One region of the Pantoea sp. Ep11b genome, then DNA from elsewhere that is predicted to be linked to it. Evidence: riboswitches for the same ligand, from Rfam matches in the RefSeq annotation. Region 1 holds a riboswitch; each other region holds the start of a gene.
What was found. A riboswitch is a leader RNA that binds a small molecule or an ion and turns the genes downstream of it on or off. The one in region 1 is predicted to bind thiamine pyrophosphate.

Region 1 (10,396 bases):
TACTTCCTGCCAGGTAAAGCGATTGTTCAGCTGGAAGATGGCGTGAAAATCAGTGCCGGTGACACCCTGGCGCGTGTACCGCAGGAATCTGGCGGTACCAAGGATATTACCGGTGGTCTGCCACGCGTTGCTGACCTGTTCGAAGCGCGTCGTCCGAAAGAGCCAGCAATCCTGGCGGAGATCAGCGGCATCATCTCCTTCGGTAAAGAGACCAAAGGTAAACGTCGTCTGGTGATCACTCCGCTGGATGGCAGCGAGCCATACGAAGAGATGATTCCGAAATGGCGTCAGCTGAACGTGTTCGAAGGTGAACGTGTTGAGCGCGGTGACGTGGTTTCCGATGGCCCAGAGTCTCCACATGACATCCTGCGTCTGCGTGGCGTGCATGCGGTGACCCGTTACATCACTAACGAAGTGCAGGAAGTTTACCGCCTGCAGGGCGTTAAGATTAACGATAAGCACATCGAAGTCATCGTTCGTCAGATGCTGCGTAAAGCCACCATCGTGAGCGCAGGCGGTGCAGACTTCCTGGAAGGTGAGCAGGCTGAGTACTCTCGCATCAAGATCTCTAACCGTGATCTGGAAGCGAACGGAAAAGTGGGCGCAACCTACGTGCGTGACCTGCTGGGTATTACCAAAGCGTCACTGGCTACCGAATCGTTCATCTCTGCTGCATCGTTCCAGGAGACCACCCGTGTCCTGACCGAAGCCGCAGTAGCAGGCAAGCGCGACGAACTGCGCGGCCTGAAAGAGAACGTGATCGTGGGTCGTCTGATCCCGGCCGGTACCGGTTATGCGTACCATCAGGATCGTATGCGTCGCAAAGCGGCAGGCGAAGTACCCGTTGTACCGCAGGTGACTGCGGATGAAGCATCAGCCAGCCTGGCTGAACTGCTGAACGCCGGTCTCGGCGGCAACAAAGACGATTAATCGTCCCCGCCTGATAAAAAACCCTGCTCCGGCAGGGTTTTTTTTATCTCTTTTTCAGGCTTTCCACTCATTACGGCGGATGCCAATATCCCTGAGCTGCTGGTCACTCAGCTTCGACAGAATGGCAGTGGTCTCCCGCCGCAGCTGCCAGCGTCTGAAACAGCGCCACAGATAACGAACCAGGTGGTAAGGCGTACCGGTAAATGGCTTAGCTGCGCGATTCTCATCGTATCCCATGATAGTGCCCTCAGTGATGTGAGAGGCTATTTTCCGCAAAGCGGTCTGTATGATACAGATTCAAAAATCACCTTTTTTTAACATACAGATTGCGGTAAACACGATCTGAATGGTAAAAACGGAGCTCAACTGTACTGGTTACTGCTCAGCATCTGAGCCGGAGTAAATACAATGACCCGTTATGAACATCTGGCTTCGCTGCTGGCTCAGCGCATCGAACAGGGACTGTACCGCTGTGGGGAACGTCTGCCTTCGGTGCGTACCCTCAGTGCTGAACATGGCGTCAGTATCAGTACGGTACAGCAGGCTTATCATCTGCTGGAAGAGAAGCAGATGATCACGCCGCAGTCACGCTCCGGCTACTTTGTCGCCGCCTGTAAATCGACACCGCCGATCCCGGCGCTGACGCGCCCCGTGCAGCGGCCGGTGGAGGTCACACAGTGGGATGCGGTGCTGGAGCTGATTAACGGTCGGCTGGAAGAGGATGTCCTGCAGCTGGGCAGCGGGATGCCCGATCTGACGCAGCCGACGCTTAAGCCGCTCTGGAAAGCGTTCGGCCGCCAGGCGCAGAAGCAGGAAACCGCGCTGCTCAACTATGACAATCTTTATGGCGTACTCGCGCTGCGACAGCAGATAGCACGGCTGGCGATCGATAGCGGCTGCCAGCTCACGGCCGGGGAGATTGTGATTACCACCGGCTGTCACGAAGCGTTATCCGTTAGCGTCCGGGCGGTCTGCGAGCCGGGTGATATTATTGCCGTTGAGTCACCGTCGTTTCACGGCATTATGCAGACGCTGCGCGGCTTTGGCATCCGCGCCATCGAGATCCCGACCGATGCGGCGACCGGCATCAGTCTGGAGGCGCTGGAACTGGCCTTCGACCAGTGGCCGATCAAAGCTGTTGTGGTTGTGCCGAACTGTAATAATCCGCTGGGATTTATCATGCCGGAGTCGCGTAAGCGGGCGTTGCTGGCGCTGGCGCAGCGGTTTGACGCCGCGATTATCGAAGATGATGTGTATGGTGAACTGGCCTGGGACTATCCGCGGCCTCCGGCTATCAAAGCGTTTGATCTGGACGGCCGGGTTCTGCTCTGCAGCTCCTTTTCAAAAACGCTGGCGCCGGGTTTGCGTGTCGGCTGGGTGGTACCCGGCCGCTATCGTGACCGCGTACTGCATATGAAATATATCGTTACCGGCTCCACCGCCACGCAGCCTCAGCATGCGGTCTCCGAATTTATCCGTCAGGGCCATTATCAGCCCCATCTGCGCCGGATGCGGCAGATCTATCACCGCAACTATGAACGCTTCAGCTGCTGGGTGCGCCACTACTTTCCCTGCGGTATCTGCGTGTCACGTCCTCAGGGCGGCTTTCTGATGTGGATCGAACTCCCCGAGGCCTTCGACGCGGTCCGGCTTAACCGTGAACTGCGCGAGTCGAAAATACAGATCGCCGTAGGTTCACTGTTTTCGGCCTCAGGTAAATACCGTAACTGCCTGCGTCTGAACTACGGCCTGCCTGTTAACGAACAGACTGAACAGGCACTGGCACAGGTCGGGGCGGCCGTTGAACGCGCGATGATCTCATGTCAGCATGAGACGCCAGGCCCGGCCTCCGCGCTGACATCGTGAACAAGGAGGCAGGGCCGGCAAGAGGAGTGAACCGGCCCTGGTCAGATAACCTTAACCTGACGACGCCCACGTTAAGGCTCTGCACCCCAGCGCGCCAGCGGCAACTTTCTCTTCTGCGACAGGCTTTCCGCAGAGCATACCGGTGTTACCCGTTTTGCCGTCGCGCTGCGGAACAGATCTCAGCATCCCTGCCCATCGCCTTCGGTCAGCGCCAGCAGCGTCGCGGTGGCGGCACGCCAGTCCTCCGCCTGGGTAATCGCACTCACCACCGCAATGCTGCCCACGCCGGTAGCCAGCACCCCGGGCGCACGGGCTATCGAGATCCCGCCAATCGCCACGGTAGGGATGTCGGTCAGACGGGCCAGATGCTGTTTCAGCTGCTCAAGGCCCTGCGGCGCAGACGGCATCGCTTTGGTCTGAGTCGGGAATATATGGCCCAGCGCGATGTAAGAGGGCTGGATCGCCAGGGCGCGATCCAGTTCCGCATCATCATGGGTCGAGATCCCCAGCCGTAAGCCGGCCTGCCGAATGCGGTCAAGATCGGCGACATCCAGATCCTCCTGCCCCAGATGCACGCCATAAGCCTGATGCTTTATCGCCAGCGCCCAGTAATCATTGATAAACAGGCGCGCATCGTAACGTTTCCCCAGCGCAATCGCCTGCGCAATGGCAGGCTCAGCGATCGCCTCGGGCTGATCTTTGATGCGCAGCTGGATCGTGCGGACGCCCGCCTCCAGCAGGCGGGCGATCCAGTCGGGGCTGTCAACCACCGGATAAAGCCCCAGGCGCGGGGCGGTAGCAGGAAATGCGGGCATCGTTAATCCTCCTTCAGGGTGTCGGCGGGGTGATAGAGTTCACCGCCGTGGCGACGAAAACGGTCTGACATCTGCGCCATGCCTACGGTGACAGGCTCGGCGCGCGTATCCTGGCGGGCGGCGAACGCGCGCACCTCCTGGGAAATTTTCATCGAGCAGAATTTCGGGCCGCACATTGAGCAGAAGTGCGCCACCTTGCCCGACGCCTGCGGCAGGGTTTCGTCATGCATCGCCCGGGCGGTGTGGGGATCGAGGGCCAGATTGAACTGATCTTCCCAGCGGAATTCAAAGCGTGCTTTGGACATCGCGTTATCGCGGATCTGCGCGCCCGGATGGCCTTTCGCCAGATCGGCGGCGTGCGCCGCGATTTTGTAGGTGATCAATCCCTGTTTCACATCCTCCTTGTTCGGCAGGCCCAGATGCTCTTTAGGGGTGACGTAACAGAGCATGGCGCAGCCAAACCAGCCGATCATGGCGGCGCCGATACCGGAGGTGAAATGGTCATAGCCGGGCGCGATATCGGTGGTCAGTGGGCCAAGCGTGTAGAAGGGCGCTTCATCGCACAGGTCGAGCTGTTCGGTCATGTTGCGGCGGATCATGTGCATCGGCACATGGCCCGGCCCTTCAATCATCACCTGAACGTCATACTCCCAGGCGATGCGGGTCAGTTCGCCCAGGGTGCGCAGCTCGGCAAACTGCGCCTCATCGTTGGCATCCTGAATCGAACCCGGACGTAAACCGTCACCCAGTGACAGGGCGACATCATAAGCGGCGCAGATTTCACAGATTTCCCGGAAATGCTGATAGAGAAAGTTCTCCTGATGGTGCGACAGACACCATTTCGCCATGATCGACCCGCCGCGTGACACAATGCCGGTCAGCCGCTTCGCCGTCATCGGCACATAGCGCAGCAGCACGCCCGCGTGGATGGTGAAGTAATCCACCCCCTGTTCCGCCTGCTCAAGCAGCGTATCCCGGAAGATCGTCCAGTTCAGCGACTCGGCCACGCCATTCACTTTTTCCAGCGCCTGATAGATCGGGACGGTGCCGATGGGCACCGGGCTGTTGCGCAGGATCCATTCGCGCGTTTCATGGATATAGCGTCCGGTGGAGAGATCCATCACCGTATCGGCGCCCCAGCGGGTGGACCAGACCAGCTTCTCCACTTCCTCTTCAATGGAAGAGGTCACCGCGGAATTGCCGATATTGGCGTTGACCTTCACCAGAAAGTTGCGGCCGATGATCATCGGTTCCGATTCAGGGTGGTTGATATTGGCCGGGATGATGGCGCGACCGGCCGCTACCTCCTGACGCACGAACTCGGGCGTTATCGCGGCGGGCAGATGTGCGCCAAAACTGTGGCCCGGATGCTGTTGCAGCAGCACCTCCGCGCGGATGCGTTCCCGGCCCATATTTTCCCGCAGAGCGATGAACTCCATCTCCGGGGTAACGATCCCCTGACGGGCGTAGTGCAGCTGCGTAACGCGGCGGCCTGCGCGGGCGCGTCGCGGGATCGGCAGCTGGTCGAAACGCAGGTGGTCCAGCCCCTCATCGGCCAGCCGCTGCTGGGTATAGCCGGAGCTGTTCTGGCTCAGTGGTTCACTGTCGTCGCGTTCTGCAATCCAGCCGGCGCGCAGCTTCGCCAGACCACGATGCACATCGATCTCTGCGGCGGGATCGCCATAGGCACCCGCCGTGTCATAAACCGGCACGGCTTCATTCTGCTCATAAAGTGGCGCTTCTTTACTGCCGCCGGTATGGGTCGGCGTCATTTCGATTTCCCGCATCGGCACGCGGATATCGTCCCGGCTGCCGGTTATCCAGATGCGACTAGAGCGGGGAAACGCACTGCCACCCCGCAGGGAGTGGATAAACGCCTGCGCCTGGGCGCGTTGTTCACGACGGGTCATTTTAGGGTCAGACATAGCAATCTTCCTGTTAAAGGGAAACGATGCTTGTCCGGAGTCCGGAAGGAGTAAGCGTACAGACAGCGCACAACGGCTGGCAGACAGCGACTGATTACTCTTGTTCCCTTCGCAGGTTCTAACCTGATCAGGTTCCGCGGATCCCGAATTAACGGTCTCAGCCCGGATGGGCACTCCGACAAGAAGCGGTTTTTACGCAGGCGCTTAGCGCAGCCTCAGCGGTAAAAACGTGATATTTCAACACACAAATAAAAAAGGTTCTTTGGCGTCTCTGCCTCAGAACCTGTTCAGCATAAAAGGGCTATCGGATAATCTCAATACCCCTGTTACGAATCGGCATTATGCCGGACGGGCGATCTGGCTGTCGTTGGCCACGGGCGGCGCGGCCAGCTGATTATCCCACGCGAGCTGGATCAGCTTATCTTCCAGCGTAAAGCGCGCTTCCAGCACCTCGCCCACTTCGGACAGTGCCTGCTGGAAGGTCATGCAGTTCTCATCGTCAATCGCCTGCTGCAGGTGACCATCATACAGCTGCATCAGACGCTCCGTATTCGCTTCCAGCGGCGGGTAGATCTGCGCAGCGGCAATCATCGGGCTGTCACCACTCATCTCATTGATGACGCGCTCATAGATGCTGAAGTGACCTGCAGAAAGGTAATCGACCAGGCTGTGACAGAAGTTGTCCAGCGCCTGCTCATCCAGACGCGTCAGCGCCTCTTTGTTGGGTTTAAGACCGACGAGGTGATAATAGTTCACCAGCAGCTGACGACGGGCTTCAAGCCATGAATCGACCAGTTCATTACTGCCACCTACGCGTTCAGCCAGGACTTCTAACTGGTTAAGCATATCTAACTCCATGTGAGTTATAGTTGTTTATCTACACACTTAACATCAGGGCTTCAGCGTGCGATTTGACGCTAAGGATGACGAAATAAATGCAATGCGAAATCTCAAGCGTAGACGCTGGATGGTGGATTGTCAGCCATGAACAGAAACTTTGGTTGCCACAAGGTGATTTACCCCACGGAAACGCCGAAAAATTCGGTTTAACGGGCAGTAAAGCCCGGACGATTGGGGAGTGGCAGGGTGAAAAAGTCTGGCTGATTTGCGAGCCGCGCTCAGCAGAGATGTTTTCGGTGCGGCAGCTGATCGATCAGGATGTGGAACTGTTTCAGCTGGCCGGACGCGGCGTGCAGCTGGCAGAGTTCTACCGCTCTCATCGCTGGTGCGGCTACTGCGGGCATGAAATGCATCACAGCAAACATGAGTTTGCCTGTCTGTGCAGCCATTGTCGCGAACGCTACTATCCGCAGATCGCACCCTGCATCATTGTGGCTATCCGTCGCGGCGATGAGATCCTGCTGGCGAATCATGCCCGGCATCGCAACAAGGTTTACACCGTACTGGCGGGGTTTGTCGAGGTCGGCGAAACCCTGGAGCAGGCCGTCGCCCGCGAGGTCATGGAAGAGAGCAATATCCGCATCAAAAACGTCCGTTATGTCACCTCCCAGCCGTGGCCCTTCCCGCAATCTCTGATGACGGCGTTTATGGCGGAGTATGAAAGTGGCGATCTGCAGCACGATGGCAAAGAGCTGCTGGATGCGGCCTGGTTCCGTTTCGATGATCTGCCGCTGCTGCCTCCGCCGGGCACCGTGGCGCGCCGCCTGATTGAAGATACCGTCGCCCTGTGCCGCGCGGAAGCGTGAAAGTGCTACACTACACGCCTGTTATTGAGAGAGTGTTGAGATGAGTGAACTGAAGAACGATCGTTATTTGCGTGCCCTGTTACGTCAGCCGGTCGATGTCACGCCGGTATGGATGATGCGACAAGCCGGGCGCTATTTGCCGGAGTACAAAGCGACGCGCGCCCAGGCGGGTGACTTTATGTCGCTGTGTAAAAACGCCGAGCTGGCCTGCGAAGTGACTCTGCAGCCGCTGCGCCGTTATCCGCTGGATGCCGCCATCCTCTTCAGTGACATCCTGACTATTCCGGATGCGATGGGACTGGGACTCTATTTTGAAGCGGGTGAAGGTCCGCGTTTCGCTAACCCTGTGACCTGCCGTGCAGACGTTGAGCGTTTACCGGTGCCCGATCCGGAAATGGAGCTGGGCTATGTGATGAATGCCGTCCGCACCATCCGTAAAAATCTCAACGGCGAACTGCCGCTGATTGGCTTCTCGGGCAGCCCCTGGACGCTGGCGACCTATATGGTCGAAGGCGGCAGCAGCAAGGCCTTTACCCGCATCAAAAAGATGATGTATGCCGAGCCCGCGACGCTGCACGCAATGCTGGACAAGCTGGCCGACAGCGTCATTCTCTATCTCAACGCGCAGATCCGCGCCGGTGCGCAGTCCGTGATGGTGTTTGACACCTGGGGCGGCGTGCTGACCGGTCGTGATTACCGCGAGTTTTCACTCCACTACATGCACAAAATTGTCGATGGCCTGCTGCGTGAAAACGACGGCCGCCGGGTGCCGGTGACGCTGTTCACCAAAGGGGGCGGACAGTGGCTGGAAGCGATGGCGGCCACCGGCTGTGATGCGCTGGGTCTCGACTGGACCACCGATATCGATGACGCACGCCGTCGCGTAGGCGACAAAGTGGCGCTGCAGGGCAATATGGACCCCTCTATGCTCTATGCGGCCCCTGAGCGTATCGAACAGGAAGTGGCGGGTATCCTTGAGCGCTTTGGCGCGGGCACCGGCCACGTCTTCAATCTGGGGCACGGTATTCATCAGGATGTCCCGCCAGAAAATGCCGGCGTCTTTGTGGAGGCGGTGCACCGTCTGTCACGTCCCTGGCATCAGGAGTAATCATGGATATTGCCGCACTTCGCGCTGAGCAGCTTCAACGCGCCGCTGACGTGGTGCGTGAAGATGACTTTGACGTACTGCCGCCCCGCTTTATTGGCGGAGCGGACGTAGGATTCGAACAGGAGGGCGCGATCACGCGGGCGGCGATGGTCGTGCTGGAATATCCCTCGCTGAAGCTGGTGGAGCACCGCATCGCCCGTATTGAAACCACCATGCCCTATATTCCGGGCTTCCTCTCGTTCCGGGAATATCCGGCGCTGATGGCGGCGTGGGAGATGCTGGAGCAGAAGCCTGACCTGCTGTTTGTGGATGGACACGGTATCTCCCATCCCAGACGGCTCGGCGTCGCGTCACATTTTGGCCTGCTGGTGGATGTCCCGACGATTGGGGTCGCCAAGCGCCGCCTGTGTGGCCGTTTTGAAGAGCCTGACGCGCAGCCTGGCAGTCGTCAGCCGCTGATGGACAAAGGCGAACAGATAGGCTGGGTCTGGCGCAGCAAGCAGCGCTGCAATCCGCTGTTTGTCGCCACGGGGCATCGGGTCAGCCTGGATACCGCGCTACAGTGGGTTGAAAATTGTACGCGCGGTTACCGTCTGCCGGAACCGACACGCTGGGCGGATGCGGTCGCCTCCAACCGAACCGCTTTCCAGCGCTGGCAAAACGCGCTTTAACACTGTTTGTGCTGCGCTTTTGCAGTTACACTGCGGCCAGCGAAACGAATAAGAGCCACCTTTATGTTACAAAATCCCGTTCATCTGCGTCTGGCGAAGCTGCAAAGCTGGCAGCACCTGACTTTTATGGCCTGCCTCTGCGAACGCATGTATCCCAACTATCACGCATTCTGCGAGCAGACTGAATTTGCCGAACCGGCACTCTATCGTCGTATTCTTGATCTGATCTGGGAAAGCCTGACGGTCAAAGATGCGAAGATTAACTTCGACAGCCAGCTGGAAAAGCTCGAAGCCGCCATTCCTGATGGCGATGCGTTTGAGGTTTACGGCGTCTATCCGGCTATCGATGCCTGCGTGGCATTGAGCGAAGTCGTTCATGCGCAGCTGAGCGGGGAAACGCTTGAGCATGCCATTGAAGTCAGCAGGACCTCAATTACGACGGTGGCTATGCTGGAAATGACCCAGGCAGGGCGCGAGATGACCGACGAAGAGCTGCGTGAAAACCCGGCTGTCATTGATGAGTGGGACCTTCAGTGGGAGATTTTCCGCCTGCTGGCGGAGTGTGAAGAGCGCGACCTGGAATTGATTAAGGGTCTGCGATCTGACCTGCGTGAAGCGGGAATTAGCAACATCGGTATAAATTTCCAGCAGTAAGGCGATAAAACGTGACTTCAGGCCCGAATTAGCGCGCCTGGAGGCTTCACATCGGCCCCCTCTCTGGTCTACATTTGGGGGGCTGAAAATTGTGGCTATCGGTGCGTGCAGGCAGAAGAGTGCCAGAATATGGCTTTTCCCTCGCACTCGTTGCTTAGCAAGCGATAAATACACTTTAAGGATAACTTATGAACAAGACTCAACTGATTGATGTGATCGCAGAAAAAGCTGACCTGTCTAAAACCCAGGCAAAGGCAGCGCTGGAATCAACTCTGGCTGCGATCACTGAGTCTCTGAAAGATGGTGATGCTGTACAACTGGTTGGTTTTGGTACTTTTAAAGTGAACCACCGCGCTGAGCGTACCGGTCGTAACCCGCAGACTGGCAAAGAGATCAAAATCGCTGCAGCAAACGTACCGGCATTCGTGTCTGGTAAAGCGCTGAAAGACGCCGTTAAGTAAGACGTCGCACTGCGGTTAAGCTTTAAAACAGGGGGCGTTTCGCCCCTTTTGTTTAAGAGGCCTGCCATCATGACCCCGCTGTTTCAGCGTTTATCTGTTCTCTCTCTCTCCCTGTTTCTTTTTGGCTGTAGCACCACCCCGGATATTCCTCCCTTTTCTGCCAGCGGCTATCTTGCCGATCGCGGCGTCGTGCGTATCTGGCGCAAAAACAACGATCATCAGTCAGTACATATCCGTACTCTCTATACGCCGTTCAGCGG
Region 2 (10,396 bases), 390 kb from region 1:
CATTCACTTTCTGCACCAGCTGCTGACCAATCGCGGCCGCCGCCTCCTCGCTATGTGCTGATTTCAGCCAGACAAAGGTAGAGTCGGTGTCGCCGTAGATGACATCGTAGCCTTCCGCCTCAATCAGCGCGCGGGTCTGCTGCATAATGGCGTGACCGCGCAGCGTAATCGAGGAGGCAAGGCGCGGATCGAAGAAGCGACAGGCGCTGGTGCCCAGCACGCCATAAAAGGCGTTCATGATGATCTTCAGCGCCTGCGACAGCGGCTGGTTGTTCTGTTTTTTCGCCGCTTCGCGGCCCAGCCAGATCTGCTCAACAATCGCCGGCAGGCAGTGGGTCTGCCGCGAGAAGCGCGCTTCCCGGAACCCCGCCACCGAATCGGCATCATCGGGATGAGCCAGGCCCTCCACCAGCCCGACCGGATCGATCAGGAAGGTACGGATAATAGAGGGGTAGAGGCTCTTATAGTCCAGCACCAGCACCGAGTCATAGAGGCCGGGGCGCGAATCCATCACATAGCCGCCCGGGCTCGCTTCCGGCGCGATATCTCCCCGGTTCGGCGCGACAAACCCCGCGCGGTGCATCCGGGGAATATAGAGATGACTGAAGGCCGCCACCGAGCCGCCGTGGCGATCCACCGCCAGGCCGTTGACCGCCGCGCGTTCCAGCAGGAACGGCATAATCGCCGTCTTGTGGAAAATGCGCGTGACCAGCTCGCAATCTTTCAGGTTATAGCGCGCCAGCGCCGGTTTATCGTTGGCGAAGCGCCAGTTGATCTCCTCCATGCGCTGCCAGGGGTTATCGATCGCTTTCCCTTCGCCCAGCAGCTGCCGGGAGACCGACTCCAGGCTGAAGGAGGGAAAATCCCAGAACGCCGATTTAAGGGCTTCAATGCCATCGATAATCAGGCGGCCGCTGGCCTGGGCGAAGAAAACGCCAGGCTTAAAGCCATGTTCGCGCCACTCCAGCGCGGCCTGCTGGCGCCCCAGGCGCAGCGGGATGCCGTAACGATCGGCATGTTTCTGCAGCACGCGCAGGTCAAACTGCACCACGTTCCAGCCAATCAGGACATCCGGATCGTGCCCGGCAAACCACTGGTTCAGCGCCTCGATCAGCTGCGGACGGCTGTCGAGATAGATCAGGTCGAAATCGAGGCTGCTGGCGTCGCCGTTGGCCGGGCCGAGCATATAAACCTGACGCTGACCGCAGCCCTCCAGCCCGATGCAGTAGAGCTCGCCATGCTGGGTGGTTTCGATATCCAGCGACACCCACTTCAGCGGCGGGCGATAGTCGGGATGCGGCTTAAGCCGCGTATTGACCACGCTGTCGCCCTGCTGCTCGCCATCAAACCAGACGGGCGCGGTGATAAACCGCTCCATCAGATAGCGCTCCGGCGGGCGGATATCGGCCTCATAGACCGGAATACCCTGTTCGCGCAGCCGTTTTTCAATGCGCTGAAGCTGCCGGTTCTGCGGACAGTAGAGGCCGAAAACCGGGCGACGGCGGAAATCTTTCAGCGCCAGCGACTGAATCCGAAACTGCCGCTCATCCTGGAGCAGCGCGCTGACCTGCGCCTGAAACGCCTCAGGGATAAAGGCCACGGACTCCTGCACCGGCAGCACCACGCGCTGCGGGCCCGCATCGGTGGCGAGCCAGAGGATAATTTCCGTGCCATGCGGGCTGTCGCGCCAGTGGCGGGTGAGCACAAAACCTGCGCGGGGCATCATCAGCGGTTCTCCGGACTCAGCATTTCAGGGATGAGAAAACCCGTTAAGTATACCATGGATATTTATACAGTTCCCGCGGCTGGCTTTTGTCAACATTGCCCTACAATTCTTGCCTTGACGCTGTGTGGCTGGCTCAGGACAATCCAGGCTTCTGCTTTTACTAAGGATGAATATGGAAGCCTGGATTCAACAACTGATTACGCAGTCCCTGGAGTGGGCGCTGTTTGCCGTTGCGCTGGTGACGTTTCTGGAGTCACTGGCGCTGGTCGGGCTGTTGCTGCCAGGTACGGTGATGATGGCCAGCCTGGGCGCGCTGGTCGGCAGCGGTGAGCTGGGCCTCTATCCGGCCTGGGCCGCGGGTTTTGCGGGCTGCCTGATTGGTGACTGGGTCTCCTACGGCATAGGCTGGAAATTCCAGGGGCCGCTGCATCGCTGGAAATATCTGCAAAAGTACAAGGGCCTGCTGGATAAAACGGAACACGCCCTGCATCAGCACAGCATGTTTACCATTCTGGTCGGGCGCTTTGTGGGACCGACGCGGCCGCTGATCCCGCTGGCGGCCGGGATGCTGGAGCTGCCGGTGCGGAAGTTCCTGCCACCGAACATCATCGGCTGCATCCTCTGGCCGCCGCTCTATCTGCTGCCCGGTATTCTGGCGGGCGTGGCGATCGATGTGCCAAAGGCCGCGCAGGGCGGCAGCTTCAAGTGGCTGTTGCTGGGGGCTGCGCTGCTGATCTGGCTGGGCGGCTGGTTATGCTGGCGCTGGTGGCGCAGCGGCAAAAGCCGTGACTGGGCTACCGCCTGGCTGCCGCCGGAACGCCTGCGCTGGGCAGGCCCGCTGGGGCTGATCGTCGCCGTGGCGGCGTTTGTCGGCATTCAGTTTCATCCGATGATGCCGGTTTTCCGTCACCTGCTGTGGCAGGTCTTTATCGCCTGATCCGCTTAACGACGCGGGATACCGAGGACATCGGCTTCCCGCGTCTCGCCCGACAGCAGCTGTCGGGTTTCGCCATCCCAGTAAACCCGGCCATCCACGATCACTACGCTGCGCGCCGCAATCTGCTGCGCATCTTCCAGACTGTGCGACACCATCAGCAGGGTGATCCCGCGCGCCTCGCACACCGAACGCACCAGCTGCAGCATCTCTCCCCGTAATGCCGGATCCAGCGCCGAGAAGGGCTCATCCAGCAGCAGCACCGGCCGATCCCGCAGCAGACAGCGGGCCAGCGCGACGCGCTGTCGCTGGCCGCCCGACAGCTCGCCCGGCAGACGGGTCAGCAGATCGCCCAGCCCCACCTGCGCGGCCAGCGTGACCAGTTCCTGACGCTGCAAAGCCGTAAGCTTTAATCCCGGATGCAGCCCCAGCCCCATGTTCTGCTCCACGCTGAGGTGCGGAAAAAGGTTATTTTCCTGAAACAGCATTGAGACCGGGCGTCTGGCCGGGACGCTGTGGGTATGATCCTGGCCGTCGATGATCAGGGCCCCCTGGTTCACCGGCAGGAAGCCGGCGATCAGGCTCAGCAGGGTACTTTTACCGGCGCCGCTGGGCCCGAGAATGGCGATGCGCTCGCCGCGTGCGGCGGTAAGGCTGAAGCGCATCGGCAGATGCTGATAGAGGTAGGTAAGGTTATCGAGAGTCAGCATGGCGACCTGGTAATTTTTCCATTAGCGTAAACAGCAACAGGCAGAGCAGCAGCAGCAGCAGGGCGGTGACTGCGCCATCCGCGCCGCGATAGGCGCCTATCTGCTGATAAAGATAGAACGGCAGCGTGCGGAAGTCGGCGCTGCCAAACAGCGCGACCACGCCAAAATCGCCCACTGACAGGACGCAGGCAAAGGCCAGCGCCTGCGCCAGCGGACGCTTCAGCGCCCGCAGCTCAATCAGCCGCAGCCGGTTCCAGCCGCGGATATCCAGCGAATCACAGAGTCTGCCGTAACGCTCCGCCACATCCCGCATCGGGTTTTCCAGCACTTTCATGGCATAGGGAATGGCGATCAGCGCATTGGTAAAGATCACCAGGCCCTCTGCCGAATCGGGCAGGCCGATCGTGGCGTTGAACAGCAGGAAAAAACCGGTGGCGAGGACGATGCCGGGCATCGCCAGGATCAGCATCCCGCTGGTGTCGATCAGCTGTGCGGCCACCGGGCGCTGACGCAGCCGCAGCTCACGGCTGCTCCACAGCAGCATCATGGTCAGCGCCACACAGAGCAGACCCGCGCCGGTGGCGATTCGCAGCGAGGTCAATGTCGCCTGCCAGAGGGCCGGCTGCGCCAGTGCTCCCCGCACGCCGCCGTGCAGCCCCTCGACGATCACCGCCGCCAGCGGGGGGAGCAGCAGCAGCAGCGCCAGCAGGATCAGCAGCGCATCGATCAGCTGTGCCGCGCGCGAATCCTGCGGATCGCGCCAGCCGCTGAGCTGGCTGCTTCCGGCGGGGATCGCTTTGCTGAAGCGCTGGCTGAGCAGCACCAGGGTGAGGCAGCAGCCGAGCTGGATCATCGCCAGCAGGGCAGCGCGGCCGGGATCGTAGTCATAACTCAGCGCCTGGAAGATCGCCAGTTCGATGGTGGTCGCCTGCGGACCGCCGCCCAGCGACAGCACGGTGGCAAAGCTGGCAAAGCAGAGCATGAAGATCAGCGCCCCGGCAGGCAGCAGCTGACGCCGCAGCCACGGCCACTCCAGCAGACAAAAGCGATGCCAGCCGCGCACGCCGAGCTGAGCCGCCAGCTGACGCTGCTCTGCCGGGATCTGCTCCAGCGCCTGCAGCAGCAGACGCGTTGCCAGCGGCAGGTTAAAGAAAACGTGCGCCAGCAGAATGCCCGACAGCCCATAGGGGGAGAAGTGATAACCGAGCCCGGCCCACTGGCAGAGCTGCGCCAGCCAGCCGGTACGCCCGTAAACCGTCAGCAGACCAAATATCGCCACCAGCACCGGCAGCACCAGGGTCATAGCACACAGGCGCAGCAGCAGCTGTCGGCCTGGAAAGCGGCGGCGGTAGAGCGCCCGCGCCAGTGGCAGCGCGGGCAGTAGTGACAGCAGCGCAGAGAGCAGCGCCTGACCGAAAGAGAACGCGATGACATGGCGCAGGTAATCATCCTGCAGCACGCTGCGCAGGTCCGTTTCCGGTGCGGCGCGCCAGAGTGCGCCGAAGGCCAGAAACGCCACCAGCGTTAACAGCAGCGTAGCGAACGATCCCGGCAGCAGCCAGCGCGGCATCAGCGACTGACTGCGCGTTGCCACTGACTAATCCAGCCGGAACGCTGACTGGCGACCTCTTCCGGCGAGAACTGCAGCGCGGTGGCGGGCACCGTCAGGGCGTTAAAACCGGCGGGCAGCGGCGTGGCGGTCACCGGGTACATCCAGTTGCCGGTCGGGATGGTGCGCTGGAAGTCGGGGGAGACCATAAACGTCATAAACTGCTGCGCCAGTTCAGGCTGTTTGCTGCTGGCTAACTGCGCGGCAACTTCGACCTGCAGATAGTGGCCTTCGGGAAACGGGGCGGCCGCATAGTTCTCTTTCTTCTCTTCGATGATGTGATAAGCCGGTGACGTGGTGTAGCTCAGTACCAGATCGCTTTCCCCTTTCAGGAACAGACCATACGCCTCACTCCAGCCTTTGGTCACCGTCACGGTTTTCTGCGCCAGCTTCTGCCACGCCTGCGGTGCCTGATCGCCATAGACTTTCTGCATCCAGAGCAGCAGACCTAAGCCGGGGGTGCTGGTGCGGGGATCTTCGTAGATCACCCGCCATTTCTGCGGGCTGTCTACCAGCTCTTTCAGGCTTTTCGGCGGGTTTTTCAGCCGGGTACTGTCGTAGACGAAGGCGAAGTAGCCATAGTCAAAGGGGATGAAGGTCGTGTCATGCCAGCCGCCGGGCAGGGTTAATTTTGTGGTGTCGACCTGACTTCTGGCGAACAGGCCGGTTTTCTGCGCCGCCTGCACCAGATTGTTGTCCAGCCCCAGCACCACATCCGCCTTACTGTTTTTGCCTTCCATCCGCACGCGGTTCAGCAGCGAGACGCCATCTTCCAGCGTGACAAACTTCAGCTCGCAGTTGCAGCGGGCTTCAAAGGCTTTTTTTACCGCCGGGCCGGGGCCCCAGTCGGCAGAGAAGGAGTCGTAGGTGTAGACCGTGAGAACCGGCTTAGCCGCCAGAACGGGGGCAGAGAGTAACAGCAGGACCGGCAGAACTTTGTTTAACACTTTGCGCTCCTTCAGGAGAATAGGGGATGAGTCGCAAAGGATCTGAGCACGGAGGCCTCTCAAATCCCTACGTCGGTATTAACCGAATCAGGTTCGACGGGTCTCTCTCAGCTGCTTGCTGGTGGCAGGCGGCACCCCGTTGAGAACGCCACATTCTAGTCATTTCAGCGGCGTGGCGAAAGCGTTACAGCGCCGGTGGCGCGAACCAATCGGATTTAAAATCGAACCAGCCCAGCGTATTCATCCGCACGCCGCGCATACTGCGCTGGCCTTCGAGCAGCAGCCAGTGGTGAAACAGCGGATGCAGGCCCGCCTCTTCGACTAACTGTTTGCTCCATTCGGCCAGCGGCAGCGTTTTCTCGCGCCAGCGTGCCGCATCGCCCTGCCAGTCGATCGCCAGGCAGTGGTGCAGCAGCGGGATCTCATACAACTGCGCGAACAGCGAATAGTTCAGCGGCAGGGTAAAGTTCACGCTGCCGAGCCAGATGTCACTTTCCGCCTCGCCCTGATACCAGCTCTCGTAGTCGATCTCGCGGGTCACCAGCGTCACACCATGCTGAGCCAGCAGCGGCCGCAGCGCATTGGCGATGCCTTCATGCTCCACATGCTGGCTGTACCAGGTCAGCGTCAGGTGGGTCAGGCCGGGCGGCTTTTCGACCGGCGTCAGGTCGCGGCGGTGATGCCAGCGCGGCAGCAGGCCATAGGCCGGGAACCAGTAACGCTGATACCCGACACCTGCGTGATTAAGCAGGGCGATGGGGTTAAACAGGTAGCTCACCCAGCGCCGGACCGCCGCGTCGCGGCCCTGCGCGGAACGCTGGTCGAACAGCAGGTAGTAGCACCCCTCCTCCAGACGGCTCTCCTCCTGGATCTCATCGCTGCCATCACTCTCGCCCTGCAGTCGGACACCAGCATAGACCAGCTCATCGCTGATGTCGGGCAGCACCCAGATAGAGACATCGTCGATCAGGGCGCGAAAACCAAAGTAGTCATCAAAGGCTTCAATTTTCAGCTGGCTCGCCTGATTGCGGATCACCCGGTAGGGGCCGGTGCCCACCGGCTGGCGGGCAAAATCGGGCAGGGTGGGCCATTCGCGTGGCAGGATCATCGCGCTTACGCTGCCCAGCAACCAGGGCAGACCCTCGTCGGGCTGGCTTAAGTGGATGTCGAGCGTCCAGGGGGCGGGCGAGGCAATCTCTGCAATGTGTGAGAAGAGCGGGTGAGGGCGCTGGCGCGCCAGCGTGGCCAGCACATCCTCCATCTCCAGCTCTCTGCCGTGATGGAAACGAATCGCCGGGCGCAGAAAGAAACGCCAGTGAAGCGGCGAGGTCTGCTGCCAGTGGTGTGCAATGTCCGGTTCGGCTTCCCCGTTTTCCTCATTTATCCGCGTCAGGCCGTTGAAGATCTGGCGGGCAATGTGGGTCTCCGAGCGCCGCAGCGGCGAGCCGGGCAGCAGGTTGAGCAGCGGCCGGTAGTAGAGCACCCGCAGGATATGCTTGCCCTGGCGGAAGCTGCGGCCCAGATGCGCGCCGATCATCTGGCGCACCTGATTTTTATCCCCCACCAGCTGAACGAGCTGATCGATGCGATACTGCTCCAGCAGATCCTCGGCGCGCTCCTGCTGTAAGGCCAGCCCGGTGTAGCAGAAGGTCAGCACCGAGCGTTTGCCGCGACCCGCCTCAGCCTGCCAGATCAGCCAGCCCGCGGCCTGCATCCGGTTGAGCAGGTTGCGCATGTGGCGGCGCGAGCAGTGCAGCCGATCGGCCAGTTCGCTAAGGGTGATCGCCTGCGTCTGCCCCTGACAGCTCTGCCACAGGCGGATGAACTGCTGCTTCAGACGTGATGAGGACATAAAAGGGGAACTCCCGCTGAAAAGCGCTCTGTTTTTCCTGCCCTATTTTAAGAGCAAACTTTGTGCGATGGGAAGAGCGGGAGGCATTCCGCAGGGGATGGCGTTCGACCCTCACGTCGCGCTTCAGCGAGGTGCTTTTCTGAGTAGGGTGCATTTTCACCGCCAGCAGAGGATCTCTGCTGGCTTTTTTCATGCTGCGCGGTATCGTCTACCCTTCTTTTTTTCCCCGTTTGTCCTGTAAGGGATTTCGCTATGAAATCGCTGTTAACGCGGCAGCGCCGCATCAATCCGGTTTACCTCGCTTTTATGGTCGCCTCTTTCATGCTGGGCGTGGCCGGTGCATTGCAGGCACCGACCCTCAGCCTGTTTCTGACGCGCGAGGTGCAGGCGCGACCCTTCTGGGTCGGCCTGTTTTTTACCCTCAATGCGGTAGCCGGGATCGTGGTGAGTATGCTGGTGGCAAAACGCTCTGACAGCGTGGGCGACCGGCGTCATATCATCCTCTTCTGCTGCCTGATGGCGCTGGCCAATGCGCTGCTGTTCGCCTTTACCCGGCACTATCTGACGCTGCTCACTCTGGGCGTGCTGCTGTCGGCGCTGGCCAGTGTGTCCATGCCTCAGCTCTTTGCGCTGGCGCGGGAGTATGCCGACCAGTCGGCACGCGAAGCGGTGATGTTCAGTTCGATCATGCGTGCGCAGCTTTCGCTGGCGTGGGTGATCGGGCCGCCGCTCTCCTTTGCTCTGGCGCTGAACTACGGCTTCGTCACGCTGTTCAGCGTGGCCGCCGCGCTGTTTCTGATCTGTATCCTGCTGGTCTGGTTTACCCTGCCGTCGGTGCCGCGCAGCCAGCCGCTGATGCAGAGCGGCGGGCTGCCGATAAGCGGCTGGCGCGATCGGGATGTGCGCCTGCTGTTCATCGCCTCGGTGGTGATGTGGACCTGCAACACCATGTATATCATCGATATGCCGCTCTATATCAGCACCACGCTGGGCCTGCCGGAGAAGCTGGCCGGTCTGCTGATGGGCACGGCGGCCGGGCTGGAGATCCCGGTGATGCTGCTGGCGGGCCACTATGCGCGTCGTATCGGTAAGCGCCGGTTAATGCTGATCGCGGTGGCGGCCGGCGTGTTGTTCTATCTGGGGCTGGTGCTGTTTAACTCCCGCGCGTCACTGATGGTGCTGCAGCTGTTTAACGCCGTGTTTGTCGGGATTATTGCGGGCATCGGGATGCTGTGGTTTCAGGATCTGATGCCGGGACGGCCAGGCGCAGCGACCACGCTGTTCACCAACTCCATCTCGACCGGCATGATCCTGGCGGGGGTGATTCAGGGGACGCTCAGCGAGCGGCTGGGGCATGAGGCGGTTTACTGGCTGGCGTTCGGACTGGCGGTGGTGGCGCTGGTGATGTCGGCGCGGGTGCGCGACGTATAAAGAACAGGGGCGACCGGGTGTCGCCCCTGCTTACCCTCATCAGCGCAGAAAGGCGGGCTGATTCTGCTCATACTGTGAAATCGACGCTTCGTGCTGCAGCGTCAGGCCGATGCTGTCGAGACCGTTTATCATGCAGTGACGGCGGAAGCTGTCCAGCTCAAACGGATAGACTTTGTCGCCTGCGGTGACCGTCTGCGCTTCCAGATCGACCGTGAAACTGATGCCGGGCTGGGCCGCAACCAGTCTGAACAGCTCATCCACCTGCTCTTCGCTTAACTTCACCGGCAGCAGCTGGTTGTTGAAGCTGTTGCCGTAAAAGATATCTGCAAAGCTCGGCGCGATGACGACGTGAAAACCAAAATCGGTCAGCGCCCATGGCGCGTGCTCGCGTGAGGAGCCACAGCCAAAGTTCTCGCGCGCCAGCAGGATGCTGGTGCCTTTGAATTCGGGTTTGTTCAGCACAAAGCCGGGGGTCGGCACCGTACCGGCGTCATCTTCAAAACGCCAGTCATGGAACAGATGCTGGCCAAAGCCGGTGCGGGTGACCTTCTGCAAAAACTGTTTAGGGATGATCGCGTCGGTGTCCACGTTCGCGGCATCCAGCGGCGCAACAATGCCGGTGTGCTGAGTAAATTTATTCGCCATGACTTAAGCTCCTGTCGTCAGTTCACGGATGTCGGCAAAGTGGCCGGTCACGGCCGCCGCTGCGGCCATCGCCGGGCTGACCAGATGCGTCCGGCCACCGCGGCCCTGACGGCCTTCAAAGTTACGGTTGCTGGTGGAGGCGCAGCGCTCGCCCGGATTCAGACGGTCGTTATTCATCGCCAGACACATCGAGCAGCCCGGCAGACGCCATTCAAAGCCCGCTTCCAGGAAGATTTTATCCAGACCTTCCGCTTCAGCCTGCGCCTTCACCGGACCGGAACCCGGTACCACCATCGCAATCACGCCCGGCGCGACCCTGCGGCCTTTGGCGATCGCGGCCGCCGCACGCAGGTCTTCAATACGGGAGTTGGTGCAGGAGCCGATGAACACCTTATCAATCGCGACGTCGGTCAGACGGATGCCGGGCTGCAGGTTCATGTAGGCCAGCGCTTTTTCCGCAGAGGCGCGCTCCACCGGATCGGCAAACGAGGCCGGATTCGGGATCAGCTGATCGACTGCGATCACCTGGCCCGGGTTGGTGC
Region 3 (10,396 bases), 1.6 Mb from region 1:
GCTATCTGCTCAGCCAGATGACACTGGACGAGAAAATCGCGCAGATGCATGGTTACTGGCTGATGGTTTCAGATGAGGGAGCGGTCACCGAACGGCAGGATGCCAGTGACCAGTTCAGCCACCGGGACGCGCAGGCATCGTTTGAACAGAAGATGGCGCTGGGGGTGGGGCAGATTACGCGGCCCTTTGGTTCCGGGATGCTGAATGCTGAAACCGGGATTGCTCTGTTTAATGCGCTGCAAAAACGCATTATGGCAGCAGGCCGTTTCGGTATTCCGGCGATGTTTCATGAGGAGTGTCTGACAGGATTGATGTGTATGGGGGCGACCCTGTTTCCGTCATCGCTGAATATGGCCTCCACCTGGCATCCCGGGCTGATAAAGGCGATGGCGGACTGTATTGGCAGAGAGGCACGCAGCATTGGCTGTCGTCAGGCGCTGGCGCCGGTTCTTGATGTGTCGCGCGATTTGCGCTGGGGCCGTACAGAAGAGACGTTTGGCGAAGATCCCTATCTGGTCGGGATTATGGCGACAGAATATGTGAGGGGGCTGCAGGGAGAGCAACGTGATCTGCTGGCGACGCTGAAACACTATGCGGCGCACTCGTTCAGCGAGGGGGCACGTAACCACGCACCGGTTCATCTGGGGTTCAAAGAACTTAATGATATCTTTCTGCTGCCTTTTGAGATGGCGGTTAAGCTGGCGAATGCGGGATCGGTGATGCCCGCTTACCATGATATCGATAATCAGCCCTGCCATAACGATGCCTTCCTGCTGACCGAAATATTACGCAACCGCTGGGGATTCGACGGGCTGATCGTAGCCGATTATGGCGGCGTCAGCCTGCTGCATCAGCATCATGGCGTCACTGCCGATCGCGCCGAATCAGCTGCCAGTGCCTTTAACGCCGGCCTCGATGTGGAGTTGCCGAAAGATGACTGCGCGGCGGCCCTGACAGAGGCGCTGGCACGGGGGCTGATCGCGGAGGAGAAAATCGATCAGATCGTCGCCAGAATCCTGACGGAGAAATTCAGAACGGGACTTTTCGACAATCCCTTTATCCCGGATGCCCGGCCCGATTTTCAGTCGGTGCGGGCGCGTCAGGTTGCCCGGCAGGTGGCACTGGAATCCATGATCCTGCTGGAGAATGACGGCACCTTACCGCTGCGGGCGTCAGCACTGGAGTCGGTCGCGGTCATCGGCCCGACGGCGGATGACCCACTGGCGCTGTTATCGGGATACAGTTTTCCCGTGCACCTGATTCTGAATGATACCGAGGCGAATACCAGCCAGGTCACCACGCCATTAACTGCTCTGCAGCAGGCGCTGCCAGAGTGCCGGATCACGTATCGGAAAGGGTGCCATATTCTGACGGAGCGTGCCGCAGGAACCCCGGTGTTTCCGGGGGATGTCGGCAGGCCGCTGGCCGTCTCACCGGTGTCGCGCGATGAATCGCTGATCGCCGACGCGGTTCAGGCTGCGCAAGAGTCGACGCTGGCGATCTGCTTTGTGGGCGATCTGGCCGGGCTGTTCCAGAGTGGCACGGTAGGCGAGGGATCGGACAGCGATACCCTGAACCTGCCTGGCGTACAGCAGAAATTGCTAGAGGCGGTGGTGGAGACGGGCGTTCCGACTATCGTGGTTATGACCAGCGGCCGCCCCTACAGCCTGCAGGGGCTTGAAGATCGGCTGGCGGGATTTCTGATGGCGTGGCAGGCCGGGCAGGAGGGGGCCTGCGCCATTGCAGACATTCTGACGGGCAGGCAGAGTCCCGGTGGCAGACTGGTCGTCTCAGTGCCGGGAAACGTGGGGGCGATGCCCTATTTTTATAATCATAAAATGAAGAGCAGCGGCACCCCGGTCGCCTTTCATTTTCCACCGCGCTACGCCTTTGGTTACGGCCTGAGCTACTCGTTATTCAGACTTTCGGCCCTCACTTTACCAAAGATGATTTTCACTATGGATGAGGCGGTGACCTTTACCGTGACGGTGGAAAATAGCGGAGAGCGGGAGGCCGACACCGTCATTCAGGTCTATGTCCGCGATATACAGGCTTCACTGGTGCGCCCGGTTAAAGAGTTAAAAGCGTTTCAGCGTATTCGGCTGGCCCCGGCGCAGTCTGCTGAAATCAGCTTTACGCTTCCGGCAGATATGCTTAACTTTACGGACAATCAGGGCAGGCGCAGGGTAGAGCCGGGAGACTTTATTTTAATGATTGGTGAAGCCTCAGATAATATTGTGCTTCAGCAGACGATTACGCTGGCAGGGCCGCTGCGCATTCTGGATGAGCACTGGTCAATGGAGAGTCATGCCACCATCAGTTATCGCTCACCATCCACAACCTGATTATTCCAGCCAGATCTATCCTGCCTCTGTTTTCTATTCACCGCTCTCCGGAGCGGTTTTTTTAATTGAACCTTTAACGTAATGGCTCTCTTGTTTTTTATATTTTGCACACAGTCACAGTTGCTATATTTAATAATTAGCCAGTAAAAAATGATAAAATTATATTCATGCGCTTTCGGTTATTCTATAACCATAAAAAGGATTACTACCATAAAGGGAAAAGACGATGAAAGCGATGATGAAAAAACAGGCGTTAGCCAGTGCAGTAATGATTTCTGCTATGCCACTTTCTGCCTTTGCGTTAGATTTCTCATCCACAGGCGTGGATATTCGTGAAGCCTATACCACCGGCAGTAAAATGTTCCAGACCCGACTGCAGATTTCAACCGTGATTAATGACAGTGTTTCTTTCTCATATCAGAACACGATCAACAACGGCAGTAATTACACTGAATTTAAGAACAACTACTCAGAGGTAGAGGTCACCTACGCGATTCCGCTGACAGACCGGTTTTCGTTTATTCCCGACATGGTCTTCAGCTGGGGGCACAAGGGCAGCCACATCGATCCCTACCTGAAGTTTAATTATCAACTCAGCCCTCAGTTCGGCGTGATGGCCGGGTATCGCTACTATCACTACAACTATAAAACACCCTGCCTGGATGACAGTCTGCAACGAAACAGCTCGCACGAATATGATCTATGGCTGAACTGGCAGGTCACGGATAAGTTATTTGTTAACTATAACCCGGTCTATCTGCAGAAGCAGAACGATTTTCACTTCGGAAATAACAAAAAAGAGATGTGGCAGCATACGCTCTATCTCAGCTACCAGTATGACTCACACTGGAAACCTTTTGGTGATATTTCCGATCTGGGCCGGGCAGGAAACGGCGATAAAGAGTACCGGATGCGTATCGGCCTGAAATATCTGTTCTGAAGCATTCTCTCTGGCGGGCCGGCGTAGATTTTAAACGTGCCTTCCCGCCAGAAAATACGGTTTCGCTGACGGATAGATTCAGCCAGTTAACTGGCACGATTCTGCTCCTGATAACGGCTGCGGTAGGCTTTAGGGGTCAGATTATAGGTTTTCCTGAAGACCAGATAGAAATACTGAACAGAGGGATAACCCGCAATCAGTGAGATCTCTTTCATCGGGAGATCTGTGGTGATGAGTAAGTTGCGGGCATGTTCGATTTTTTCATTATGAATGACGGTGTGAATGGTCGCACCCAGATGCGCTTTAAAACGGATTTCCAGACTGGTTCGTGAAATACCGGTAAAACTGATGACCTGTTCAGCCTTGATACCCTTACAGGCATTATCGCGGATAAAGTTCATTGCCCGGATAACATAGGGATCGACAATAGAACGATAATTGCTCGAACGGCGTTCCACCAGTTTCAGCGGGGGAACCACCACGCGCTGCAACGGCAATGACTCTCCCTTTAAGAGTTTATGAAGAATTTCAGCCGCGCAGGAACCCATTTTTATTGCGCCATGAACCACGGAGGAGAGACTGATGCCCGACAGATGTTGCGTTAACTCTTCATTGTCGATGCCAATAATGGCTAACTTTTCCGGCACCGGGATCCCTATATTTTCACAGATCTGCAGTAAATGTCTGGCGCGGGAATCTGTCACCGCGACGATGCCGGTGCCCTCTGGCAGAGACGTTACCCAGTCAGCCAACTGGTTCTGCGCCGTCTGCCAGTTATCGATAGTGATATCATGGCCGCGATAAATTAATCCGGTCCGGTCCTTTTGCTGCAGGATCGCAGCAAATGCGTTCTCACGTTCGGTTGCCCAGCGTTTATCCGGACATACAGGGAAGCTGTACAGGGCAAAATGTTCCATACCCTTGTTAATCAGATGCTCCAGCGCGGTCGCGACCAGGCTGTAGTTATCAGTAGCCACATAGTGCAGATTCGGAAAAGCCTTTCCGGAGGAGTAGGAGCCACCAATACCGACAACAGGCATGGTCAGCTTATTGAGTTCCTGTTCAACCGCCAGCACATCGCAGTCAGCAATTACACCATCCACGTTCCAGCCATTGATGCTGTCAATGTTACTGCGGAAATCGTCTGCGATGTAAACATCCCACAGGGTACGGGAACGCTGCAGGTATTTACCCACGCCCTCGATTATCTGGCGGTCATACGCCTTATTCGCATTAAATAAGAGCGCGATATGAAAGGTCTTCTCCATTCCGTCAGCCTCCCTGGCAGGTTTATCCTGCACTGTGAATAGCACAGGTCGGTGCTTTCTTTAACCGTTTTGTGTTTGTCCTGTAAACTGGCGCACTCTTTTTCTGCGTTGCGTGAAAAAAGTCCAGTGCGGCAACGCGTGTAGTGTGTGAAAAAGATAAATGCCCAGATTGATCAGACAGTTAACCTGTATAGGTAATCTGGAACGCGACAGGTGAAAGCTGCGCGAAATAAACGGGATCGCCTGGTAAAGTGTTACGGGTTTCTTCGCGAATCCGGATGTGGCAGAAGCGGGGCGGCGCAGACTGCCCGCGCGGTTTCTGCCGGTGAGTGAGGACGCCAACGGAGTCCGGGAGTGATGCCGTAATCGTGCGGTATGCGTTTACAGGACCGCCTGCTGACATTACTATCCTGACTGACTGAATTTAGTTAAACGACTCGGGGTGCCCTTCTTTGTGAAGGCTGAGAAATACCCGTATTACCTGATCTGGATAATGCCAGCGTAGGGAAGTCTGATGCCTGACCGCATTCGCCTTCTTGTTCGCCGGTTGGGAGCTATGATGTCACAGCCATCTCAACACCTTTCTGCCGCGCACTTCGCGCCCTGTCTGCACGCTTTTCGCCGTCACTCACCGCTGGTCCACTGTATGACCAATGAGGTGGTACAGAACTTCACCGCCAACGTGCTGCTTGCACTGAACGCCTCGCCGGCGATGGTCATCGATGCTGACGAAGCCGCTGAGTTCAGCCGCTTTGCCGATGCGCTCCTCATCAATGTCGGCACCCTGACCCGCGAGCGCCAGCAGGCGATGCAGGCCGCCGTCAGCGCCGCCCGAGAGGCAGGCACCCCCTGGACGCTCGACCCGGTCGCCGTCGGTGCTCTGACGCTGCGCAGTGACTTCTGCCAGCAGTTATTGAGCCAGGAACCGGCTGTGATCCGCGGCAACGCTTCAGAGATTCTGGCGCTGGCAAAGCAGGCCAGTGGCGGACGCGGCGTGGATACGCTGCACCAGGCGGATGCGGCGCTCGATGCCGCCCGTCAGCTCGCCATTCGCTGGCGCACGCTGGTCATTGTCAGCGGTGAAGTGGACTACGCCACCGATGGCACGCGGATCTTTGCGCTTCGCGGCGGCTCGCCCCTGATGACGCGGGTGGTGGGAACCGGCTGTGCGCTCTCTGCGGTCGTGGCAGGGTTCAGCAGCCTGCCCGGCGATCGGCTGTTAAATGTGGCCGCCGCCTGTCAGGTGATGTCGTCAGCGGGAGAAAGGGCAGCATCTCAGGCCGCCGCGCCGGGCAGTTTTGCCACGGCGTTTGTCGATGCACTCTGGACGCTGGAGGCGCATCATGAAGCGCATTAATGCCCTGACGATTGCCGGGACCGATCCCAGCGGCGGCGCCGGGATTCAGGCCGATCTGAAGACGTTCTCCGCGCTGGGTGCCTATGGCACCAGTGTGATCACCGCGCTGGTGGCACAGAACACCTGCGGGGTTCAGTCGGTCTGCCGTATTGATCCGGACTTTGTGACCGCTCAGCTCGATTCGGTGCTGAGTGATGTCCGCATTGATAGTGCGAAAATTGGCATGTTGTCGGAAACGGCTATTGTGGAGCAGGTGGCCGCCCGGCTCAGGCAGGCGAGCATCCCCTTTGTGGTGCTGGATACGGTGATGGTGGCGAAAAGCGGGGATGCGCTGCTTTCACCGGCTGCCGTAGCCAGTGTCCGTGAGCTGTTATTGCCGCAGGTCTCGCTGATTACCCCTAATCTGCCGGAAGCGGCAGCCTTACTGGAGTGTGCCATCGCCACCGACGAGGCGGAGATGCGCAGGCAGGGGCGGGCACTGCTGGCGCTGGGCTGTCAGGCTGTGCTGATGAAGGGCGGTCACCTGGCCGCGGGCGAAAGCCCGGACTGGCTGATCGCGCCCGACGCAGAGCAGCGATTCAGCACGCCGCGCGTCAACACCCGCCATACGCACGGCACGGGTTGTACGCTGTCGGCGGCCTTAGCGGCCCTGCGTCCGCGCCATGCTGACTGGGCGGAAACGCTCGCAGAGGCGAAAAACTGGCTGCAGCAGGCGCTGTTGCAGGCGGATTCACTGGAGGTCGGGAAGGGCATCGGGCCGGTTCACCATTTTCATCAATGGTGGTAGTGATGCAGACCCTCATCGTCCTGGCGGACGGTGAGGGCCTGGCTCAGGGGGTTTCAAACCAGGCGCTGTTGCGCTCGGCAATCGGGGTGATAGAAAAGATCATCTCCTGCAGGTGCAGACGCATGGCCGTTTCGGCCGCCTCCGCATCGTGAGACGTCAGCGCGGCAAAGATCTCTTCATGCTGCTCAATCAGCTTTTCCGGCGGCGAGACTTCACTCAGCGTCAGAAACCGAACCCGGTCCATGGTGGCTTTGATGTTCTCCACCGTTTCCCAGGCGAGCCTGCAGTCAATGCTTTCCGCGATCAGGCGATGAAACTCATCGTCGAGGCTGAGAAAAGCCTGGCTGTCGTGACGTGATGCGGCCATGCGCTGCAGCTGCAGATTATGCTCCAGTGCCATCAGCGATGCTGCCGTAATCTCCTGCGCTGAACGACGCACGACCGAGATTTCCACCGCTTCACGGATAAAGCGGCCATCCGCGACCCGTTTGGCAGAAATTTTCCGCACGAAGGTGCCACGTTGCGGCAATACCTGTACCAGTCCCGCTTCGGCCAGCTTAATAAATGCTTCCCGCACCGGCTGGCGCGAGACGTTAAAGCGCGCGGAAACCTCTTTTTCTGAGAGCAGCGAACCCGGCTCAATTGCGCAGGTGACAATATCTTTGCGCAGATAGCGGTAAATCTGCTGATTCACCGGTTCGCTGGTTGTAATGGTATAGGCGATCGACATGCAGCAATATCCATATTACGGCTGGCCGGGACCAGCGCGATGGGAAAGTGTCAGTCTAATCAGCACGCTGCATCTGCGCCAGCCCTTTGTTAACCCGCTGCTGGCGGCGATTGAGGCAGTGATGCACCGTCGCGCGCGCGCCCTGTTCAGAGAGTTGCTGATACCAGTCGGTCAGCCGCGCGACTACATCAGCATTCTGCAGCAGATCCTCGCCAAACACCTCGCGCAGGGAAAGGAGTGCGCGCACGCGCGCCTCGCCCTCTTCGCTGGCGGCCACACATTCCGCCAGCTGTTTCTTCATCGGATCGCGGATCTCAATCGGCTGGCCCTGTTCGTCCACGCCGCCGACGTAGCGCATCCAGCCCGCCACTCCCAGCAGCAGCAGGTCGCAGTCGTTACCGCGCTGCAGATGCCAGCGCAGGCTGTCGAGAAGACGCTGAGGCAGCTTCTGGCTGCCGTCGGTGGCGATTTGTCCGGTGCGGTGTTTGATCGCGCGATTCTCATAACGGGCAATCAGCGAATCGGCATAGGCGTTAAGGTCCACACCCTGGGTGCGCAGGGTAGGGGCCTGCTCATCCACCATCAGTGAACGGGCGGCGGCACGAAAGTGGGGATCGGCCATGCAGTCGCTGATGTGCTCATAGCCCGCCAGGAAGCCGAGATAGGCCAGAAAAGAGTGGCTGCCATTCAGCATGCGCAGTTTCATCTCTTCATAAGGCAGGACATCGCTGACCAGCTCTGCGCCCGCTTTCTCCCAGGCCGGACGACCACTGACGAAGTTATCTTCAATGACCCACTGAAAAAACGGCTCTGCTTCCACGGCGACCGGATCGCAGGAACCCAGGCGCGCGCTGAGTGCGCTAAACGCGGCATCGGTCATGGCCGGAACGATGCGATCCACCATGGTGGACGGGAAGGTGATCTGCTGCTGAATATAATCGGCCAGCGTTGGATCCTGAAGCCGGGCCAGCTGCACAATAACGTTGCGGGTGACATGGCCATTCTCCGGCATGTTGTCACAGGACATCACGCTGAAGGGCGGCAGATCCCGATCCCGGCGGCGGCGAATCGCGGCCAGAATCAGTCCCGGCAGTGAGCGCGGTGCGTCCGGGTTCTGCAGGTCATGCACAATATCGGGGTGATCCGGGTTTAAGTGACCACTGGCCGGCTGGTGGCAGTAGCCTTTCTCGGTCACGGTCATCGAAACAATCGCGACATCGGGCTGAGACATCGCCTCGATCACCGCCTCAATTCCATCACTTTTACCGTGCAGCGCCTGGGTAATAACGCCAATTACCCGGGTGTGCAATGCGTCATCGGCCATCTCCGTCAGGGTATAGAGGAGATGCTGCTCGCGCAGAGCCTGAATCAGTGCGCCGCTGTTGAGATTCACTTCGCAGTATCCCCAGTCGCTGCCCTGGTCAGCCAGTTTATCGCTGCACAGGGCCTGATGGGCGCGATGAAAGGCACCGAAACCGATGTGCACCATGCGGGTTTTTAACTGACTGCGATCGTAAGCGGGGCGCCTGATCGCCGGGGGCAGGCGGTCGATCTGTAACATAATCCGTCCTTATGGCAAAGGGGGCGAAAAGCGCCCCAAATAAAGGTTCTGTCAGAAATAACTTCAGACCGAAACCGGTTTATCGCGGATCTTCGGACTGCGAATGACAAACAGCACCAGGAAAGCACCCAGCGCAGCAACACACCCGGCCAGTACGAAGGCGCTGTCAAATTTACCGGTGTGCTGAACAATAAAGCCCGTGACAACAGGCCCGATGATGCCGGAGAGACTCCCTGTCAGATGGATAAAACCGCTGATGCTGCCGATGCGGCTCTTGTGGACCACATCCTGAATAATGGCCCAGTAGATCGCGCCGGTGATATAGAGAAAGAAGATCGACACCGACATCATCATTACGGCGGGAACCACCTCTTTTATCGTACCCGCCAGTGCCACACAAATTGCGGCTGCCAGCAGTGAGACCACCAGCACAATTTTGCGCGACAACAACAGTTTGCCGGTAAGGTTGAAAATTTTATCGGAGATCCAGCCGCCCAGCGCCAGGCCGACGAAGCCCACGATCCACGGAATCATCGTCGTGATACTCATCGATTTAATATCCAGCCCGTGCGCCTGCACCAGGTAGGCCGGGAACCAGCTCAGGAAGAAGAACAGGATATAGTTGTAGCAAAAGAAGGCGAAGGCGGTGACCAGGATAATCGGCTGGCGCAGGTAGTAGCCAAAGGGATGCGGTGTCTCTGAGAGATCGACCTCATCATTCGGGTTCGCGCTCTTCAGGCGCGCGATCAGCTGACGTTCCTCCTCCGTTACCCGTTTACTTTTCTCCGGATTATCCGCAGCAAAAAAGAGCCAGAATGCCATCCAGACCAGACCGATGCAGCAGACAATGACGAAGGCCGGTCGCCAGCCGAAGGCCAGCGCCAGATAGCCTATGATCGGGCCAGCGACAGCTCCTCCCAGCGGTGAACCGGCACTCAGCAGCCCCATAGCCGTCGCGGCCTGTTTCCTGGGAAACCAGCCGTTGATCGCTTTGTTAGCCGACGAGCAGATCGGCCCCTCCGCCATGCCGAAGAGCACGCGCAGAATCAGCAGCGACCAGAAGCCGGTCGCGAGGGCAGTCATGCCGCAGAAAATGGACCAGGCCCCCACCGCCACGGCCAGCACGATTTTGGGGCCGAAGCGATCGGTGGCCAGACCGCCGACAAAATTAAACAGGGCGTAGCCAAAGAAGAAGCTGCCGAAAATGATGCCGAACTGCTCAGCATTAATCACCAGATCTTTTTCAACCAGCGGCACCGTCAGCGACAGGGCAACGCGGTCCAGATAGTTAATCATGTAAACCAGGAACAGCAGTAAAACGAGGGTCCAGCGCAGGTTCTTGAACATACAAACTCCGGGGTCTGTTTTATCGTTTTAAGGGTGCCCGCGAAAATGTACCGGCACCGCC

Region 2: it holds a riboswitch for thiamine pyrophosphate, as region 1 does, so the genes downstream of both, thiB (thiamine ABC transporter substrate binding subunit) here and thiC (phosphomethylpyrimidine synthase ThiC) in region 1, are expected to answer to the same signal.
Region 3: it holds a riboswitch for thiamine pyrophosphate, as region 1 does, so the genes downstream of both, thiM (hydroxyethylthiazole kinase) here and thiC (phosphomethylpyrimidine synthase ThiC) in region 1, are expected to answer to the same signal.

The regions. Positions count from the first base shown of each region.
Region 1 covers NZ_CP160631.1:656,434-666,829, forward strand. The annotation lists gene rpoC (DNA-directed RNA polymerase subunit beta') at 1-930, shown strand, start outside; gene AB1748_RS03055 (DUF1127 domain-containing protein) at 985-1,167, opposite strand; gene AB1748_RS03060 (PLP-dependent aminotransferase family protein) at 1,339-2,796, shown strand; gene thiE (thiamine phosphate synthase) at 2,976-3,611, opposite strand; gene thiC (phosphomethylpyrimidine synthase ThiC) at 3,614-5,536, opposite strand; TPP riboswitch at 5,624-5,724, opposite strand; gene rsd (sigma D regulator) at 5,876-6,382, opposite strand; gene nudC (NAD(+) diphosphatase) at 6,472-7,242, shown strand; gene hemE (uroporphyrinogen decarboxylase) at 7,283-8,350, shown strand; gene nfi (deoxyribonuclease V) at 8,353-9,021, shown strand; gene AB1748_RS03095 (YjaG family protein) at 9,085-9,675, shown strand; gene hupA (nucleoid-associated protein HU-alpha) at 9,864-10,136, shown strand; gene AB1748_RS03105 (DUF1481 domain-containing protein) at 10,206-10,396, shown strand, end outside.
Region 2 covers NZ_CP160631.1:1,044,176-1,054,571, forward strand. The annotation lists gene polB (DNA polymerase II) at 1-1,729, opposite strand, end outside; gene AB1748_RS04810 (DedA family protein) at 1,899-2,663, shown strand; gene thiQ (thiamine ABC transporter ATP-binding protein ThiQ) at 2,669-3,370, opposite strand; gene thiP (thiamine/thiamine pyrophosphate ABC transporter permease ThiP) at 3,354-4,964, opposite strand; gene thiB (thiamine ABC transporter substrate binding subunit) at 4,940-5,926, opposite strand; TPP riboswitch at 5,973-6,075, opposite strand; gene sgrR (HTH-type transcriptional regulator SgrR) at 6,111-7,778, opposite strand; gene AB1748_RS04835 (MFS transporter) at 8,031-9,209, shown strand; gene leuD (3-isopropylmalate dehydratase small subunit) at 9,249-9,854, opposite strand; gene leuC (3-isopropylmalate dehydratase large subunit) at 9,858-10,396, opposite strand, start outside.
Region 3 covers NZ_CP160631.1:2,922,947-2,933,342, reverse strand. The annotation lists gene AB1748_RS13840 (glycoside hydrolase family 3 N-terminal domain-containing protein) at 1-2,345, shown strand, start outside; gene AB1748_RS13835 (oligogalacturonate-specific porin KdgM family protein) at 2,572-3,285, shown strand; gene AB1748_RS13830 (DNA-binding transcriptional regulator) at 3,372-4,553, opposite strand; TPP riboswitch at 4,982-5,078, shown strand; gene thiM (hydroxyethylthiazole kinase) at 5,113-5,910, shown strand; gene thiD (bifunctional hydroxymethylpyrimidine kinase/phosphomethylpyrimidine kinase) at 5,897-6,697, shown strand; gene AB1748_RS13815 (GntR family transcriptional regulator) at 6,741-7,427, opposite strand; gene AB1748_RS13810 (mannitol dehydrogenase family protein) at 7,483-8,988, opposite strand; gene AB1748_RS13805 (MFS transporter) at 9,052-10,335, opposite strand.